DNA from 2 places in the Bacillus sp. PK5-006 genome. Region 2 is predicted to be linked to the other one. Evidence: a T-box and tRNA genes for the amino acid it is inferred to sense, from the RefSeq annotation. Region 2 holds a T-box; the other holds one or more tRNA genes.
What was found. A T-box is a leader RNA that pairs with one kind of tRNA and senses whether it is charged. The one in region 2 lies ahead of tyrS (tyrosine--tRNA ligase), so its partner is inferred to be a tRNA-Tyr.
Positions count from the first base shown of each region.

Region 1 (10,114 bases), 1.2 Mb from region 2:
CAACAGCATTACCGAGGTACTGCAAAAAAGGAATATCCCCTAAAGCCATTTCCTCGTCCTCCAGAATTTTCAGTTATTCTTCGTTTGATGCATTTTTTAATATAAAAATAGCCTATGTATCAATACATAGCGTGGCTATTATACCACATTTTGTTTCAGCAAGGAAAATAGTTGCCATATCTGGCTGAGTTGCTAGTATGCGTGAATCCCACTAATGTATAGAAAAAGAGCAGCCCCCTTAGAGGCTGCTCTTTAAGCCGATTGAGTTACTTTTGCTCCTCTGGCCCAATGACCCGCATTACGTTTTGTGCTGTTGATTTCATTTTGTACCAGATCCAATCAAACACTTCATTAATTTCATTAATTTGACCAGTGACTTGTCCGGCAGAAGCAGTCAACTGTTCCCCATTGACGACGGTGACATTTCCATCAACCTTGCCTTCTACAATCAGCTTGCCATTTTTGACAGTGACATCACCCTTTACGGTTTCCCCTTTAGGTACGGTCACTGTATCATTTTCAACGACGAGATTCGGCTGCTTTGACACACTGAAATTATGATCGGTATTCCAGCTCGTAAACAGACTGCCTCCCATTAAAATGAGAAAGAGGGCAGCGGCTACCATCAGCGGGTGAGCTTTGATCCATCTTTGAACCGACACACGCTTTTTCTCCTTTGGAAGACCTGCCATCACCTTTGCAGTGAAATCAGATGGTGCTTCTATATGAGATGTACTCTGCACTAGCGCGATGGATTTCTCAATTTGTTGAAAATGAGTACGGCACTCCTCACACGATTGCAGATGGCTTTTTAATTCTTTTTCGTCTTGGGGCTCAATGTCCCCGTCTAAATACTGATGCATAAGCTGGACGATTCTATCCTGACAGCTCATCAAAATCACCTCACTCAAAGGTCTCTCAACTGTTTCCGGAGAGCCTCTCTACCCCTGTGTATTCTCGTTTTCACCGTACCAACTGGTATATTCAGAATCTCACTAATTTCTTTTAACGAGAGTTCATCAATATACTTTAATACGATGACCGAACGATATTTATCGGGTAATCTTAAAATTTTTTGCTGAATGGTACTCGATAATTCAAGAGACACCACCTCATCCTCTGGCAAAATACCATCAGCAGCAATTTGAGAATACATATTTAATCCTTCTGTTCCTGCCACCTCTGCATCTAAATAATAATCCGGCTTTTTTTTGCGAATACGGTCGATGGTCAGGTTGGTTGCAATGCGGTACAGCCACGTGGAAAACTTACGATTCACATCAAAGCTTTCGATATTCACATAAGCACGAATAAAAGCCTCCTGCGCAATATCCTCCGCTTCATGTGCATTCCCAAGCATACGGTAGCACAGCTGATAAATTTTGTCTTTATACAGGTCTACGATGTCTGCAAATGCGTTCTGGTCGCCTTTTTTCACTTGCTTAATTCTCTTTTTAATCATTGTGTCCATAGTATATTCAACCTCTGCCTTCACCGGTCTTTATGTATACGAACCTCTTTCCAAAAGGTTTCATTCTCCTCTAAAAAATAGTGTAACAAATTTTTGACAGTGTGTTACGCTTATCAACCGGTAAAAACCTTAACATATCCTTAAATTTTCCCAAAACAAAAAAAGAACGGGAACAAGTCCCGCTCTACAATAGCTTTTCACCCATTAATGAACCAATTAACGCAACTGCCGCTTCAGCGGTTTTGTTTTTCTCATCTAAAACTGGATTTACTTCAACAAATTCAGCAGACGTTAAAATACCCGCCTCCTCTAAAAGCTCCATTGCGAGATGACTCTCCCGGTAACTAATGCCCCCTGCTACCGGAGTACCTACACCAGGGCATTCCGCTGGATCTAATCCATCTAAATCAAGCGACAGATGGACACCATCTGTTCTCTCCTTTAGATACGCAATCGCTTCCTCCATCACCCTTGTCATCCCTAAACGATCAATTTCATGCATCGTATACACTTTAATGCCTTTCTCTCGAATCAATGCCCGCTCTCCTTCATCTAAAGATCGAGCACCAATTATAACGACATTTTCAGGCTTCAATTTAGGCGAATAACCGCCAATGTTCGTTAAATCAGCATGCCCAAAACCGAGACTGACAGCAAGCGGCATGCCATGAATATTTCCAGAAGGAGACGTTTCCTCCGTATTCAAATCCCCGTGTGCATCATACCAAATGACCCCTAAGTTTTCATAATGCTTGGCAACCCCAGCAAGTGTGCCAATCGCAATGCTGTGATCACCGCCTAAAATGAGCGGAAACGAACCAGATTGCACAATACTGTCAACCTTCTCAGCAAGCAGCTGATTTGCCCCAGCATTCTCCGTCAAATTTTTCAGCTTTTCACTTGTATATAAACCTTTCTCATCATCTCTTTGTTCAACTGGAATATCTCCAAGATCCTCTACATCAAATGATAGCGTTTCCAATTTTTCTTTTACGCCTGCACAACGAATCGCACTCGGGCCCATATCGACGCCCCTTCTCGTTTGACCCAAGTCCATTGGAACTCCAATAATCGTGACCTTCTTTTGCTCTCCCATATGTACATCCCCTTTCCGTTCATGCTTATATTTTACTTTCTTGATGCCTTCTGACTCAACTCGACAACATTTTGAATAGTTATACAGTCCCTCTGCCAACATAAAAAAGACACCTTTTTGAAAAAGGTGTCTTAACTGGGCTAGCTGGATTCGAACCAACGCATGACGGAGTCAAAGTCCGTTGCCTTACCGCTTGGCTATAGCCCAAAAATGGTGGAGGGGGACGGATTCGAACCGCCGAACCCGGAGGGAGCGGATTTACAGTCCGCCGCGTTTAGCCACTTCGCTACCCCTCCACATATGGAATTGATAAAGAAAAAACAGTGCCGGCAAGAGGACTTGAACCCCCAACCTACTGATTACAAGTCAGTTGCTCTACCAGTTGAGCTACACCGGCATATGGTGGAGGATGACGGGCTCGAACCGCCGACCCTCTGCTTGTAAGGCAGATGCTCTCCCAGCTGAGCTAATCCTCCACATCATGGTGACCCGTACGGGATTCGAACCCGTGTTACCGCCGTGAAAGGGCGGTGTCTTAACCGCTTGACCAACGGGCCAGTTTGTCAAGTTTGTTGTTTCCGTGAAGCTGACAAAAGTTATTATATACAGGTTGTCCCCCTTTTGTAAAGGGGATTTTTATTTTTTTTATTTTCTAACTATTTACTCCCTATTCGTTCAACAATTTGACTGAAATATAATTTCAATATTCAAATATAATATTGAAATTTCATATCATACTCAATATACTGAAAATGAAGAAATAAGGAGGTATGTCACATGCAGCCATCTCAACTGCGTTCTTTGACAACAGAATCAAGAAACCCAAACACAATGGGAATTTCTCAAGCAGATCCGCTTGAAATACTCCAGATGATCAATGAAGAAGATATGAAGGTCGCTCAAGCAGTCAACCTTGTACTTCCACATGTCAAAACAGCAAGTGACTTTGCTTATGAGTCCATCTCAAATGGAGGCCGACTCGTTTATTTAGGCGCCGGAACAAGCGGCAGAATTGGCGTAATGGATGCTGTCGAATGTCCGCCAACCTATAGCGTCTCACCTGATGTCATTGTTGGCATCATGGCAGGCGGAGACTCAGCTTTTTCTCAAGCTGCCGAAGATGTGGAAGACAGTGAAGATGCCGGCAAACAGGATTTAGTACACATCCACCTGACATCAAAAGATACAGTCGTCGGTATTGCCGCAAGCGGCAGGACACCTTATATCATCGGCGCTTTAAACTACGCAAAGTCAATTGGAGCTAAAACAGTAGCACTCAGCTGCAATGAACAAGCAGAAATTAGCGAGCTTGCAGATTGCGCCATTGAGGTTATTGTAGGACCAGAAGCCATCACTGGGTCAACAAGAATGAAAGCAGCATCCGCTCATAAAATGATTTTAAATATGCTTTCCACCTCAGTCATGATCAGACAAGGCAAAGTATATGAAAACCTGATGGTTGATGTAAAAGTCAGCAATCATAAATTAAAAGAACGCGCCATCACCATCATTCAACATGTGACAAATGCTTCCTACGAACAAGCCGTGAAGACTCTTGAAGCAGCAGACTTAGAAGTCAAAACTGCCATCGTCATGCTTCAAACAAACACAGATAAGAAAACAGCCAAAGATTTACTTAACAAAACGAATGGCCATATTGACAAAGCGATCTCACGTTATCAATCCTAAAGGAGGCAGAGCTCATGTCAGCAGGTGGACTTACCCTACTACACACAATCAAATCAAAGCTTCCCCAATCTGAAAAAATCATTGCAGACTATATCCTTGCCCATCCAGACAAAGTCATTAAAAGTACAGTACACGAAATCAGTCAGGAAGCCGGCGCAAGCAGCTCTGCTGTCATCCGTCTTTGTAAATCTCTCGGGCTGGAGGGCTATCAAGATTTAAAAATGCGGATCGCTGGAGACTTGATGCATGACGATAAACAAGGCTACAGAGATATCGAACAAGATGAACCGCTTCAATCCATTATTCAAAAAACAGCAGGAAACTCGATTCAATCGATTAAGGACACCGCTTCTATTTTAAATGCAGATGCTTTAGAAAAGGCTGTTCAATTACTGCTGCATGCAAACCAAATTCATTTTATCGGTGTTGGTGCATCTGGCATCGTCGCAGCTGATGCCCAGCAGAAATTTCTCAGAATTAACTATGCAGCAACAGCCTTCACTGACATGCACATTGCCTCCACCGTCATCGCAAATGCAGGAGAGAATGACATTGTGTTTGGGATCTCCTTTTCAGGAGAAACGTTAGACATCATTCAAGCCCTTCAGCTCGCAAAAGACAATCAAGTGAAAACCATTGCTTTAACACATCCAGGTCATACAAGCGTTTCTGCCTTATGTGATGTTCACCTATCGACGTCCGGTTCCAATGAAGCACCTTTTCGCAGTGCTGCCACTTCCTCTAGAATGGCACAGCTCTACTTAATTGATGTCTTGTTCCTCAGTTTAGCTTCTCGTCAATATGAAGAGACAGCCCAATATATTGACAAAACAAGGCATGCCATCCGCTCCATGAAACGAAAATCAAAGGGGGATTCAACATGAGTCATCAAAAGAAATATCAGCAGTTGGCGAAAGACATTCTTTCACTCTGTGGTGGTTCTGAAAATATCTCTTCCCATACACATTGTATGACAAGGCTCCGAATTACACCGATGGACAATGAAAAAGTTCACGTCACAGCAATCAAAGAACTCGATGGCGTCATTGGCGTCGTCGAAGCAGAAACGCTTCAAATCATTTTAGGCACTGGCGTTGTCAACCAAGTATCAAGTGCGTTTGAAGAGCTGCTAAATGCCTCTGGCTCTTATGATTTAAACAACGAAGCACAAAAAAACAAGCAAGCCATTTCACAAAAGAACCGCACCCCGTTCAAGCTGTTCTTACGTCGGATTGCCAGCATTTTCATCCCAATCATTCCGGCACTAGTTGCCTCAGGTCTGATTACCGGGATAACAAAAGCAATCGTGCAAGCAGGCTGGCTTGACGAAAAATCTCAAGCTGCGATTATTTTAACGGTTATCGGTTCTGGCCTTTTCGCTTATCTCGGGATATTAGTCGGGACAAATGCCGCAAAGGAATTTGGAGGCTCTCCTGCATTAGGCGCATTAGCTGGTATCCTTATTATTAACCCAGCCTCCGCAGACATTATGTTATTTGGCACAAACATTCTACCAGGCAGAGGCGGACTCATCGGTGTTCTTCTAGCCGCCATCTTTATGGCACTTGTGGAAACCCGAATTAGACGCTTCGTCCCGCAATCACTTGATATCATCGTCACACCAACCATCACACTACTCATTACAGGTATTTTCACGTACGTTGTCTTCATGCCAGTCGGCGGATTTATATCTGATGCCATCACCTCAGGACTGACTTATCTATTGAATATGGGCGGAATTTTCGCAGGATTTGTTCTTGGTGCTACCTTCCTCCCACTTGTTGTAACAGGACTTCACCAAGGGCTGACACCGATTCATATGGAACTCATCAATTCAATTGGAGATGACCCGCTTCTGCCAATTCTCGCTATGGGCGGTGCAGGACAGGTAGGCGCTGCATTCGCCATTTATATGAAAACAAAAAAGAAAAAGCTCAAAAGAGCCATTGCTGGTGGACTTCCTTCAGGGATGCTGGGCATTGGCGAACCACTCATTTTTGGTGTCACACTCCCGCTGGGACGACCATTTCTCACCGCTTGTCTTGGTGCAGGAATCGGCGGCGCATTTCAAGCCTACTTCCAAATTGCGACGAAAGCCATCGGAGTATCCGGTCTTCCATTAACCTTTATTGTTCACACACATCAAATGCTTCTTTACTTAATTGGACTATTCATCGCATATGTTGCTGGATTTTTCTTCACATACTTATTTGGGTTTCATGATGATATGGCTGTTGAATTCGAGGATCACAATCAATAAGGAGGTCTAGACCTTGAAGAAATGTTTTCTTTTGATCACATGTCTGCTCATGCTCCTTGGGTTACCAGTACAAACATTTGCAACTAGCTCCCATCCTGTATCGTCTTTGTCTAAAACAGCTCATGAAGAATATCCCGTCTTAAAAAAAGCAAAACGACCGGAACAAGTAGGTGTTTCTTCCAGGCAGCTGAGGAAGGTTGATCAAATGATTCAAAATGACATCAAAGCAGGATTTCCAGGAGCCGCTCTCATCATTATCAAGGACGGAAAGATCGTTCATCAAAAAGCCTATGGCTACCGGCAAAAATATGATGGCACAACAGAACTCAAATCGTATAAAAAAATGAAAAAAGATACACTATTCGATTTGGCATCCAATACAAAAATGTATGCGACCAACTATGCCCTGCAAAAGCTTGTCTACGAGAAAAAACTTGATGTCAGCGAAAAAATACAGACCATCCTTCCAGATTTTCAGGATGAACCTGATGCAAAGGTAACCGGTAAAGACCAGCTTCGGGTAAAAGATCTTCTCACCCATTCTGCGGGTCTCCCTTCCAGTGTCTTATTTTATAGCAAAGAATCAGCTGGCTCTTTTTTCTCTCAAGACAGAAAAACAACGATGAAATGGCTGCCAAAGGTACCGCTGCAATACAAGCCAGGTACCCAGCACATTTATAGTGACATTGATTACATGCTGCTAGGCATGATCATCGAGAAAAAAACAGGCATGCCTCTTGATCAATATGTCGAGTCAACGATTTATCGGCCGCTAGGTCTCAAACATACAATGTTCAATCCGCTGCAAAAAGGGTTCAAGCCGAAACATTTTGCAGCAACTGAACGTTTAGGCAATTCACGAGACGGTGTCATCGATTTTGAAAACATCCGACGGTACACCCTGCTAGGTGAAGTACACGACGAGAAAGCATATTACTCAATGGCGGGTATCTCCGGCCACGCTGGACTTTTCTCGAACACCTCAGATATGGCCGTGCTGCTTCAACTGATGCTTAATAAAGGAGGCTATGGAAAAACAACCATTTTTGATCAGGCTTCTATCGATCTCTTTACAGCCTCATCTGATACGAACCCAACTTACGGGCTAGGCTGGCGAAAAAACGGTCATACTGACATGGAATGGATGTTTGGAAAATATGCAAGTAACGAAGCCTATGGGCATACTGGCTGGACCGGCACAATGACGTTGATTGATCCTAAACACAATTTAGGTGTCGTGTTGCTGACGAATAAGAAACATTCACCCGTTGTTTCACCAGAAACAAATCCTAATCAATTTGAAGGCGACCTATTCCCAACTGGTACTTATGGAAGCATCATGACCGCAATCTACGAATCTTTTCAGTAAAAGGAGGAATTCGATGTTGAAAGCTCTCTTCCCCGCTGCACTGGTTTTAGCTCTGCTAACCTCTTCCATTCCAACGGAAAAGGTTAGCTCTGCCTCTCTGCCAACTGCTAAACAAATGGTTCAAGACATGTCACTGGATGAAAAGATAGGTCAAATGCTCATGCCGGACTTTCGCAATTGGCAAACAAAAGATGAATCCGCACCTACAGGCTTCACAAAGATGAATAACGAAGTATCTCATCTTGTAGAAAAATATCATCTAGGCGGTGTCATCTTATTTGCTGAGAATGTCGTTGATACAAAACAAACCGTGAAACTCACCCATGAATTTCAAAAAGCATCACCAAACATTCCTTTACTCATTTCCATTGATCAAGAAGGCGGAATCGTCACAAGGTTACAAAAGGGAACACATTTCCCAGGAAATATGTCGATTGGTGCCTCTAGAAGCAAAAAAAATGCATATGACACAGGAAAAATCATCGGAAAAGAATTAAACGCCTTAGGCATCAATACAAACTTCTCTCCTGTGCTTGATGTGAATAATAACCCAAACAACCCCGTCATTGGTGTCCGTTCCTTTAGCTCTGATCCTGCTCTTGTCTCTAGACTTGGCCTTCAAACCATGAAAGGACTTCAAAAGGAAAAGACCATTTCCACACTAAAACATTTCCCGGGACATGGTGATACAGCCGTCGATAGTCACTACGGCTTGCCGCTCGTAGAGCATGATCTAGATCGTTTAAGAAAGGTTGAGCTGTATCCGTTCCAACAAGCGATCAATGCTGGTGCAGATATGGTCATGACCGCTCATGTGCAATTTCCTGCCATTGATGACACAACGTATCGAAGCAAAAAAGATGGCGAGGACATCATGGTTCCAGCAACCTTATCAAAAAAAGTCATCACAAACTTATTAAAAGAAGAGATGGGCTTTCAAGGTGTTGTTGTGACAGACGCTCTAAATATGAAAGCGATTGCAGATAATTTCGGACAGGAAGAAGCCGTAGTGATGGCCATTAAAGCAGGTGTCGACATCGCTCTCATGCCAGCACCAGTCACCTCATTAAAAACAGAGAAAAACCTAGAGAATGTATTCAATGCTGTCAAACAAGCGATTTTAAAGAAAGAGATTCCGATATCTCAGATTAACGAATCTGTCGAAAAAATTCTTCAATTGAAAATCAAACGCGGCATTATTTCCTCCAAAAAACCAGTCAGTCTTGAGAAAAAAATCAAAAAAGCCACTCAAGTCGTCGGGAAAAAGTCGCACCTTAAAGCAGAACAAAAAATGGCACGTGAAGGAATCACCCTGCTTAAAAACAACAAAAAGACCTTACCTTTCAAGCCTAAAAAGAATGACAAAATCGTGGTCATGGCACCTTACGAAGATCAGACTAAAGCAATGTCTGTCACAGTCGAATCTCTCATGAAACAAAAAAAGATCAAGCCTGTACGCATCCAGTCATATGCTTTTGCGGATAAAACGTTCACCAAAGATACAGCCAAACTGATTCAAGAAGCTGACTATGTCATCACTGGCTCTTACGTTGTCCAAAATGATCCAGCTGTGAATGATGGCGTAATTGATGACAATGTCCAGGATCCGAAAAAATGGGCTACTGCCTTCCCTCGTGCTGTCATGAAAGAAGCAGCAGCACAAAACAAAAAAATGGTCATCATGAGCCTTAGAAATCCTTATGATGCGGCAAATTTTGAAGAAGCCGATGCCTTACTAGCTGTGTACGGTTTTAAAGGCTACTCAAACGGACAATTCAATCAGCCAAATATTCCTGCTGGACTAGAAGTGATATTTGGAGCTGCATCACCTAAAGGGAAACTGCCAGTTGATATCCCATCTGTCACTCATCCAAATCAAACCCTTTACCCATTCGGCTATGGCCTCAACTTGAAAGGGAAACAGATCAAATAGGAGGGATTCTCTTGAAGAAAACAGTCAGTTTCATACTCGCAAGCTTTCTCATGATGAGCACATTGACCGCCGCCTCTCCCGCAGAAGAACGAACAGATACAAAAGGAAAAAAAACAGCAGTCAAAACAGGGATTGAAACACTTCTCTCAAGCAACCTTTCATGGCTAAAAGGGAAAAGAGTTGGTCTCATTACCAACCCGACTGGCATTGATGCAAATATGAAAAGCAGTGTCGATCTCCTATTTGAACATCCAAATATCAAGCTCACTGCTTTATATGGACCTGAACACGGCGTG
Region 1 covers NZ_CP096414.1:3,551,837-3,561,950, forward strand. Annotated here, with positions in the region: gene cdaA (diadenylate cyclase CdaA) at 1-49, opposite strand, end outside; gene rsiW (anti-sigma-W factor RsiW) at 267-893, opposite strand; gene sigW (RNA polymerase sigma factor SigW) at 908-1,471, opposite strand; gene rocF (arginase) at 1,656-2,567, opposite strand; tRNA gene M1D84_RS18030 (tRNA-Gln) at 2,703-2,774, opposite strand; tRNA gene M1D84_RS18035 (tRNA-Tyr) at 2,779-2,863, opposite strand; tRNA gene M1D84_RS18040 (tRNA-Thr) at 2,892-2,964, opposite strand; tRNA gene M1D84_RS18045 (tRNA-Val) at 2,968-3,043, opposite strand; tRNA gene M1D84_RS18050 (tRNA-Glu) at 3,050-3,124, opposite strand; gene murQ (N-acetylmuramic acid 6-phosphate etherase) at 3,345-4,256, shown strand; gene M1D84_RS18060 (MurR/RpiR family transcriptional regulator) at 4,271-5,140, shown strand; gene M1D84_RS18065 (PTS transporter subunit EIIC) at 5,137-6,516, shown strand; gene pbp4b (penicillin binding protein PBP4B) at 6,530-7,885, shown strand; gene M1D84_RS18075 (glycoside hydrolase family 3 protein) at 7,899-9,818, shown strand; gene M1D84_RS18080 (exo-beta-N-acetylmuramidase NamZ family protein) at 9,869-10,114, shown strand, end outside.
Region 1: it has a tRNA-Tyr gene. The T-box ahead of tyrS (tyrosine--tRNA ligase) is inferred to sense a tRNA for this amino acid. The anticodon was not compared.

Region 2 (10,114 bases):
AGCGCAATGAGAATTTGCAAACTCCTTTTCTTAACAAACATCACTTTCATTCCCCCTTATTCATCTTATACGACTCTATTTTATACAAGAAAAATATGTCAGAAAAGTGAACAAGGTAATGTTTATGAGATGATTTTACAAAAATATAAATAATCAAAAAGCACCTTGGACTTTTTTAAATTAAAACAAAAAGACTACGAGACCTTCTTTCTTTCATATATAATATCAATAGACTAAGGAGGTTCTACTAGATGCTATTTACTCAAACACCTGCACCACCCTACTATGCCGCGATTTTCACATCAAAACGAACAAATGTCGAGCAGAAAGAATACGATGCAGCTGCTCAAAAAATGAAAGAATTAGCGAAAGATCTAGATGGGTTTCTTGGAATAGAAAGTGTACGAGATGAACATGGTGTTGGAATCACTGTCTCTTACTGGGATTCATTAGAAGCCATCAAAGAATGGAAAGCACATACAGCACATCAGCGTGTTCAAAAAAAGGGGAAAAAAGATTGGTATGAATCCTATACAACCCGAATTTGTAAGGTAGAACATGCTTATACAAACAAAGATTCACTCCTTGAACAAGAAGCAGACGAATGAGCTACTTCTACATAAAAAAGAAAAGCACCTCAATGTATACGAACATTTGGGGTGCTTTTCCATGATGCTTACTGTTTCATAAAGATTTATTTATACGTCACGAGGAAGTATTTCTTTTTCCCTCTTCTTAAAACGGTAAATTGGTTTTCAATTCGGTCGTCAGCGGAAAGAACATAATCTTTATCTGTTTGTCTTTCTCCGTTGATGGAGACAGCACCATTTGTGATATCTTCACGCGCTTGACGCTTTGATGGAGACAGCTTTGATTCCACAAGGATATCGACTAGTGTTAATTCTTCTGCGCTGCTTTTCTCCATTGATGGAACATCCTTAAAGCCTACTTTCACTTCTTCAGCTGTAAGAGATTTGATCTCACCTTTAAATAGCGCATTTGAGATGTTAACAGCCTGTTCTAGTGATTCACGGCCATGTACAAGTGTTGTCACTTCCTCTGCTAGACGGCGCTGCGCTTCACGCTTTTCAGGTGCTGTTTGCACTTTTTCTTCGTACGATGCGATCTCTTCTTTTGATAAGAACGTAAAGTATTTTAAGTATTTCACGACATCACGGTCATCTGTGTTGATCCAGAATTGGTAGAACTCGTATGGAGACGTTTTTTCTTTATCTAACCAGATGGCGCCGCCTTCTGTTTTACCAAACTTTGTGCCGTCTGCTTTTGTGACAAGCGGCATCGTCAGACCAAATGCTTTTGCCCCTTCTGCTTCAGACTTACGGATCAGCTCAAGTCCAGATGTGATATTTCCCCACTGGTCACTTCCGCCGATTTGCAGCTTACAATTTTCATTTCTGTAAAGGTTTAAGAAGTCTAAAGACTGCAGGATAACGTAGCTGAATTCTGTGTAAGAAATCCCTGTTTCGATACGTGAGCTCACGATATCTTTTGCCAGCATGAAGTTTACACCAAAGTTCTTTCCAACATCACGAAGGAACGTGATGACATTCATTTGGCTGATCCAGTCGTAGTTATTCACGATAACGGCTGGATTCTCCCCTGCTTCAAAATCAAGAAATTGAGACAGCTGTCCTTTGATTTTTTCTGACCACTGTTCGACGATTTCTGCTGGGTTGAGTGAACGTTCTGCTTTTTTGAAGCTAGGGTCGCCGATTAGTCCAGTTGCGCCGCCAACAAGAGCAATCGGATGATGACCTGCTTCTTGGAATCTGCGTAATGTTAAAATTGGCAATAGATGACCAATGTGTAAGCTGTCAGCTGTCGGATCAAAGCCGGAGTATAGTTTGATTTTTTCTTCTGCTAATAATTTTGTTAAACCTTCTTCATCTGTTTGCTGCTGAATTAATCCTCTGAACGATAGCTCTTCCATCAATTGACTCATTTCCAAATCTCCTTTTTTTACAATTCAACAAAAAAACGCCCCTTCGAATGAACGAAGGGACGATATATATCGCGGTACCACCCTGCTTAAAAGACAAAAAATCTCGTCTTTTCACTTACACTGATAACGGACAGATCCGTTCTTTCACTAATCAGGGCATGCTCCTTTTCGTAAAAGCGGTTCGTGAGGGTAATTCGAATATCTCTTTGTACTGACTCGCACCAGCCGTCAGCTCTCTTCAACAGGGAAAGATCATTCTACTGAATCTCAGTCAAAACCTTTTCATATTCAACTAATGTCATTTTTAACACACTTTTGATATCAAGTCAACTGATGAAAAAATTTAATCTTCCATTGTCGAAAGGTCGCCAGCAGGTAAATTCAGCTCCCACGCCTTTAGCACACGTCTCATAATTTTTCCGCTTCTCGTTTTCGGCAGTTTGTCTTTGAACTCAATTTCTCGCGGTGCCGCATGTGCTGCGAGTCCTTTTTTCACAAATGTACGAATCTCTTCTTTCAGCTCATCTGTCGGCTCATATCCGCTTCTAAGCGCTATAAATGCTTTAATAATTTCACCGCGGACCGGATCTGGCTTTCCAATGACACCAGCCTCCGCAATAGCTGGATGTTCGACCAGTTTACTTTCCACCTCAAATGGACCGACCCGCTCTCCTGACGTCATGATGACATCATCGACACGTCCCTGGAACCAAAAGTATCCGTCTTCGTCCATATAAGCTGAATCTCCTGAAACATACCAATCTCCCGGCATAAAGTAAGATTCATATTTTTCAGGATTGTTCCAGATCGTATGCATCATAGAAGGCCAGCCTTTTTTAATCGCAAGGTTGCCCATCCGGTATGGCGGAAGTTCATTTCCTGCATTATCGACAATTGCCGCTTCTACGCCTGGAATCGGTTTTCCCATCGAGCCTGGCTTGATGTCCATGCATGGATAATTACAAATCAGCTGTGCACCCGTTTCTGTCATCCACCAAGTGTCGTGAATTCTCTTGCCAAAAACAGCATCTCCCCAGCGGATGACTTCTGGATTAAGCGGCTCTCCCACACTTAAGACATGGCGGAGCGAGCTGAGGTCATATTTTTGAATGAGATCATCCCCTGCCCCCATGAGCATTCTAAAGGCGGTCGGGGCACTGTACCAAACGGTTACACCGAGTGATTCAATGGTTTCATACCACGTATCAGGATTAAACCGGCCGCCTAAAATCACATTCGTCGCCCCATTTAACCACGGTGAAAAAATACCGTACACTGTGCCTGTAACCCAGCCTGGATCAGCTGTACACCAGTAAACGTCATCCTCTTTCAAGTCAAGCACCCATTTACCAGTCTGGCCTTGCTGGACCATTGCACCATGGACATGAAGCACACCTTTTGGCGTACCAGTAGATCCTGATGTGTAATGAAGCAGGAAGCCGTCTTTTTCATCCATCCATTCAATCTCAAGCTCCTTTGCTGACTCCTCAAACGCCTTTTCATAGTGAATTGTCCGCACACCATCGACGTCTTCGTTTTCACCGCCGACAATGATGACAGATTCAAGCTTCGGAAGCTCTGCAAATGGAATTCGCTCAAGCAGATCAGGTGTTGTCACGATCACCTTTGCCTCGCTATTCTCTAAACGGTCTTTGACAGCACCTTCCATAAATGCCTCAAATAACGGGCCAACGATTGCTCCAATTTTAACCGCACCAAGCAGAAGAAAATAGAGCTCAGGTGATCTTGGCATAAAGATAAACACGCGATCCCCTTTTTCTACATGTGCCTTTTCTCTGAATAGATTTCCCGCTTTATTTGTGTTGATTTTCATATCCCTGAACGTATACTTTTCATCCCGCTGTGAATCTTTGTAGTGAAGCGCCACCTTGTTCTGACGAAACGAGTCCGCATGTCTGTCAATCGCTTCATAGGCTGCATTTATTTTTCCTGTTTCATACCAGGAGAAGTTTTTTCTAGCTTCCTCCCATGAAAAATCTTTGTATGCCTGCTCATAATCATTTAAATGATAATCCCCTTTTACTGATGGTAGCGTTTCCAATTTCATCAAACAGTCCCCCTTTGCATACGTTTACAATGACCATTATAGTATAGATGACTTTTTTTCTCAATTTTTAAAAAACTTCTGATGAAACCGTTTTAATTATTGCAAGATTTAAGATAGAATAGAGACGACTCACTAGAATTAGGGGCGGTGGATACGTGGAGCATCCTAAAACTTATTATTCAAAAACCATTGAGCGAGAAACAGGTTCCATCCTGATTGAAGGACCGGTACCTGCATCAGAGCTTGCGAACTATACGTTTCATGAAGGACTAACGGCATTTCGCACGCCTGAGGAACAGAAACAAGCACTTGTTGAAATAGCAGATCTTCCAGAAGGACGTATTATCATTGCAAGAGCGAATGAGCTCGTCGTAGGCTATGTCACGTATTTGTATCCTGATCCACTTGAGCGCTGGTCAGAGGGCAAAATGGATAATTTAATTGAGCTTGGCGCGATTGAGGTCGCTCCTCCATTTAGAGGATGCTCACTTGGCAAGCATTTGCTTGATGTGAGCATGATGGATGAGCAAATGGAGAATTACATCATCATTACAACTGAATATTACTGGCATTGGGATTTAAAGGGGACAAAGAAAAACGTTTGGGAGTACCGCAAAATGATGGAGAAAATGATGAACGCAGGCGGTCTTGTCTGGTTTGCAACAGACGAGCCAGAGATTAGCTCACATCCAGCCAATTGTTTAATGGCCAGAATTGGGAAACATGTGAGTCCTGATTCGATCGAGCGTTTCGATCGTCTTCGCTTCCATCAGCGCTTTATGTATTAACGTTCAATTCGTTTTTTTGGCAAAGGGGATTGGTAAACAATGATGATTGAACAAATTATGGAGCGTGATGTGATCACGCTGCGAAAAACCGATACGATTGAAGAGGCCATTCAAAAAATGAGTGCACACCACATCCGGCATATTCCGATCGTATCTGATCAAGGATCTGTCATTGGGATGGTGACTGATCGGGATATTAAAAATGCCAGTCCAAGTATTTTTGAAACAGAGAAAAGGAAGCTCTTTATTCAGCGGCCGGTAGAAGAGATCATGGTATTAGAGACGATCACGGCTCACCCGCTTGATTTCGTTGAAGAGATATCAAGTGTCTTTTTTGAGCACGGAATTGGCTGTCTTCCAGTGGTGAGACGCGGCAAGCTTGTAGGCATTATCACAAAAACAGATCTGCTTCGTACGTTTGTAAGACTGACAGGTGCAGATCAGCCTGGGTCGCACTTAGAGGTTGAAGTCGAGCAGATGACAGAAGGCCTCGCAGACATTACGGCCATTTTAAAGGAGCAGCATATTCAATTGCTGAGTGTGCTTGTGTACCCGCATGCCAATGAGGCATCTAAAGTGCTCGTCTTCCGCCTTCAAACCATTCATGCAGATCATGTGACGAAGCTGATTCGCGCAAAAGGCTATAAAGTGCTCTGGCCTATGGAGCAGACGATCAAATGAAGGAAGCGACCTTTGTTTTTTCACCATCTTTTCAAACGTACCAATTTAACCAAGATCATCCCTTCAATCAGCTTCGGGTCTACTTAACTTATGATCTTCTTCAAAAAATGAAGGCGTTAACAGAGGATGAAATCGTTGCACCACGTATGGCTACTCTGGAGGAATTAAAGCTCGTCCATACAGCAGATTATATCCAGGCTGTGCAGCGGGCAAGTGAAGGAAAGCTGTCTACAGCAGAGGGTGAACGCTACGGTCTTGGCACTGAGGATACACCAATGTTCGCAGGCATGCATGAGGCGGCATCTCTTCTTGTTGGCGGAACATTAACAGCGGTTGACCAAGTGATGCTCGGGCATTCGCAGCATGCCCTCAATCTTGGCGGCGGGCTTCACCACGGATTCAAAGGGCGTGCATCTGGCTTTTGTATTTATAATGACAGCTCTGTGGCGATTCAATATATTCAAAAGACATATGGCGCTAGAATTTTATATATTGATACGGATGCTCATCACGGCGATGGTGTCCAGTTCAGCTTCTATGACGACCCAGAGGTATGTACAGTCTCCATTCATGAAACGGGACGCTACTTGTTCCCTGGAACCGGACAAGTACAGGAAAGAGGCCACGATAAAGGCTATGGCTACGCCTATAATATTCCGCTAGATGCATTTACGGAAGATGAATCGTTCCTCGAAGCATACCGAACAGCAGTGACTGAGATTGCTGCTTTTTTTAAACCAGATGTGATTTTGACGCAAAATGGGGCAGATGCACACTACTATGACCCGTTAACTCATTTATCTGCCACCATGAAAATATATGAAGAAATTCCTAGACTTGCTCATGAGCTTGCGCATCAATATTGTGACGGCAAGTGGATCGCTGTTGGCGGAGGGGGATATGATATTTGGCGCGTCGTTCCAAGAGCGTGGAGCCGCATTTGGCTTGAGATGAAAGGCATTACACCGCCAGATGAGCTCCCTCAGGACTGGATTCAGGCATGGAATAAGCAATCGCCTGTTACCCTTCCACCTACATGGAAAGATCCTGACGATTTATATCCACCGATCCCAAGAAAAGCAGAAATCACAGAAAAAAATGCTCAAACAGTAGAAAAAGCACTCATGCCTGTTAGAAGAGAAAAGAAAAAGGCATAAGAAAAGCAGGCTTTCCCTCATAAGGTAAGCCTGCTTTTTTTGTTTTATTTTGTTGATTGTCTTTCTTCAATTCTGTGCGGAAGCTCAACAATTTGATCGTCCACTTGTTCTTTGTTCATCAGTTTTGTGAGCAGTCTCATGGCAACAGCACCAATATCATATGTCGGCTGAACAACTGTTGTCAGCTGAGGACGCACCATGAGTGAAAGTCTTGTATTATCAAAGCCAATCACTTCTAAATCTTCAGGAATGGAGACCCCTCTGTCTTGTGCTCCGTGAATGACACCTAGCGCCATTTCATCTGTAGCTGCGATAACAGCTGTCGGTTTGTCAGACTGCTCAAGCAGATGAGCAAGTGCTTCAATTCCAGAGTCATAAGAGTAATCACCTTCAGCGACAAGTGCATCGTCAAACGCGATACCTGCTTCTTCAAGCGCACGCTTATAACCTGCAAGCTTTCTCACGGAATTAATTGGCTCTGACATTGGACCAGAAACAAACGCAATTCGTTTATGTCCTTTTTCAACTAACAGCTGAACGGAATCATAAATCGCCTGCTCATAGTTGATGTTAACCGATGGTGTTTGAGCCTGTTCTTCAACAGATGCTGCAAGCACAATCGGTACAGGAGAGCGCTTAAATTCTTCCACATGCACATCTGTGATGTTTCCGCCCATAAAGACAATTCCGTCTACTTGTTTGCCCAGCATCGTATTTAACAAATGAAGCTCTTTATCCGTATTTTGATCTGAGTTACTTAAAATGATGTTGTATTTATACATCGTGGCGATATCTTCAATACCGCGTGCTAATTCTGAATAGAAGATACTAGAAATATCAGGGATGATGACCCCAACTGTCGTTGTTTTTTTACTTGCAAGGCCTCGTGCCACTGCATTTGGACGATAGCCAAGGCGATCAATCGCTTCAAGCACCTTTTTTCTTGTTGTTGGTTTTACGTTTGGATTACCATTTACTACGCGTGATACCGTTGCCATACTTACATTTGCTTCTCTTGCTACATCATATATTGTAACATTATTCACATAAATCACTCCTTCAAATACACTTCATATCTATAGCATTCACCAATTGGATAGAGACATGTCAGATACGAGGAAAATAATATCCTATTTGTCATTAAAACGATGAAAAGAGACACATAATTTTTCAATCTACATCAAAATGACATTCTTTTATGAAATTATACACGTTTTTTTGTCATATGAAAACGTTCCCTTTCTTTTTATAACTAAATTAAACAAACTTTAATCAGCTTGTTACCTGTAATTTGAATCATATTTCATAAAAAAGCATCGAGAACGCCAGCTATGACAATGATCTTAGCAGATTCTATCGAATTTTAAAAATGAAAACATTGTGAACAAGCACTTTTTGGGCTTGCAATGTGCTTTCTTCCTTTCATTCCCAAACCTCATGGTATTTTTTCCATAAAAAAACCGCCGGGCAGTCATCCGGCGGCTATTTCTATCTATGATTACGCGTGAATGTTGACAAGTGGTCTTAACGCATCTAACCATTTTTCGAATTGTGGAATGTCCATTTGCTGCGCTGAATCAGATAGAGCAACAGATGGATCTGGATGTACTTCTGCCATGACACCGTCTGCTCCAATCGCAAGAGCTGCTTTTGCTGTTGGAAGGAGAAGATCTCTACGTCCAGTTGAATGCGTCACATCAACGAAGACTGGTAAATGTGTCTCTTGTTTCAAGATTGGCACTGCCGAGATATCTAGTGTATTTCTTGTCGCTGTTTCGTATGTGCGGATACCGCGCTCGCAAAGGATGATTTGATCATTTCCTTGGGCGATGATGTATTCAGCTGCATTGATGAATTCTGAAATGGTCGCTGCAAGACCGCGTTTTAAAAGAACTGGTTTCTTCACGGAACCGGCTTCTTTTAATAGCTCGAAGTTTTGCATGTTACGTGCCCCAATTTGGATGACATCGATATGCTCAATCGCTTCTTCAATATGAGCAGGATTGACAATTTCACTAATGACAGCAAGACCGTATTCATCCGCTACACGCTTTAGAATCTTTAGACCATCTACACCAAGTCCTTGGAAATCATATGGACTTGTGCGAGGTTTAAATGCGCCACCGCGAAGTAGTTTTAATCCCTGCTGTTTTGCTGCTGCCGCTACTTCTGCGACTTGCTCGTAGCTTTCAACGGCACATGGTCCAACGATGAAACGCTGCTTTCCATCACCGATCGCTTCCCCATTGATATTCACGATTGTGTTTTCTGGTTTTTTCTTACGAGAAACAAGAAGTGCTTTGCTGTGGTCATCTTCTTGAAGCTCTAGACCTGCTTTGAAAATCTCTTTGAAAATATGTTGAATCGTTGAATTTTCAAATGGCCCATCATTTTCTTCAAGAATTTGGTTCAGCATTGTGCGCTCTCTGACAGGATCATAACGGTTGACACCTTGCGCTTCTTTCGCTTTTCCAATTTCTTTGACAATGTTTCCTCTGTCATTGATCAGTTTTAAGATTTGAAGATTTAGTTCATCTGCTTGCTGCCTCAATTTTTCTAATTCATTGTTGCTCATTTTTGTCATCCTTTCCTCTGCCTGCTCTCGCTTTTTATTTTTTCATTCTTGCATGATAGGGTTTATTATAAACAAAGATTTCGGAATTGTCACGAAAATTTTCTTTATTACCCAAACGCTTTTAAGCGGTAAAGTATCGTATGTAAGATTATAGCATACTTTTTGTTCAAGTAAACCTTTTTTATAAAAAAAAACGTCAGCCGCTGCTGACGTTTCTTTCTTTTACAGATTATGTTCAAGCGCTTCTTTTGTAATGCTTGAGTGAGAAGCATGCCATTTTACTTTTCCACCGCTAAAGATGAGTGCCTGTGGACTTTCATGCTTTACTCCAGACTTTTCCGTCACATAGGATGAAAGCTCTCTCGTGTTTTGAATTTGTAAGAAATACGCAGGTACATCTTCATGTGCAGACGCAAATGCTTCAAACTCTTGAAAAGCCGCTTGGCTGATCGGACATGTCAAACTGTGCTTAAAAAAGACAAAGGTCCCATCTTGATTCGTTAGTTGATCAAACTGTTCTTCTGTTTCAATGAGTTGTTTTGACATGATGTTCTCCTTCTTCACTTCTTAGCAGTGAGCGTTAGCCTTTAGTAGATTGTTCTACTTTTTCTTTGACATCTTTGATGCCGTCTTCAATTTCTGACTTTGCTTCTTGTGCTCGTACTTTTGCTTCATCTGCTGCATCAGATGCTTCGCTTGCCAAATCCGCTGCCGCATCTTCTGCTTCACTTTTCACTTTATTAGCTTTTCCAGCTGCTCGCTCTTTTATGTCTTTCACTTTGTCTAAAATCTGGTTTGACTGCTCTGCTACAAGCTGAGACAATTCAGACGTTTTATCTTTCGCAATCGTCACATATTCAGTGCCTCTTTCTTTTGCATCTG
Region 2 covers NZ_CP096414.1:1,051,376-1,061,489, reverse strand. Annotated here, with positions in the region: gene M1D84_RS05480 (esterase/lipase family protein) at 1-44, opposite strand, end outside; gene M1D84_RS05475 (antibiotic biosynthesis monooxygenase family protein) at 252-608, shown strand; gene tyrS (tyrosine--tRNA ligase) at 695-1,963, opposite strand; T-box leader at 2,016-2,247, opposite strand; gene acsA (acetate--CoA ligase) at 2,307-4,031, opposite strand; gene M1D84_RS05460 (GNAT family N-acetyltransferase) at 4,187-4,819, shown strand; gene M1D84_RS05455 (CBS and ACT domain-containing protein) at 4,859-5,500, shown strand; gene M1D84_RS05450 (acetoin utilization protein AcuC) at 5,497-6,657, shown strand; gene ccpA (catabolite control protein A) at 6,702-7,703, opposite strand; gene M1D84_RS05440 (bifunctional 3-deoxy-7-phosphoheptulonate synthase/chorismate mutase) at 8,156-9,232, opposite strand; gene ytxJ (bacillithiol system redox-active protein YtxJ) at 9,455-9,778, opposite strand; gene M1D84_RS05430 (YtxH domain-containing protein) at 9,813-10,114, opposite strand, start outside.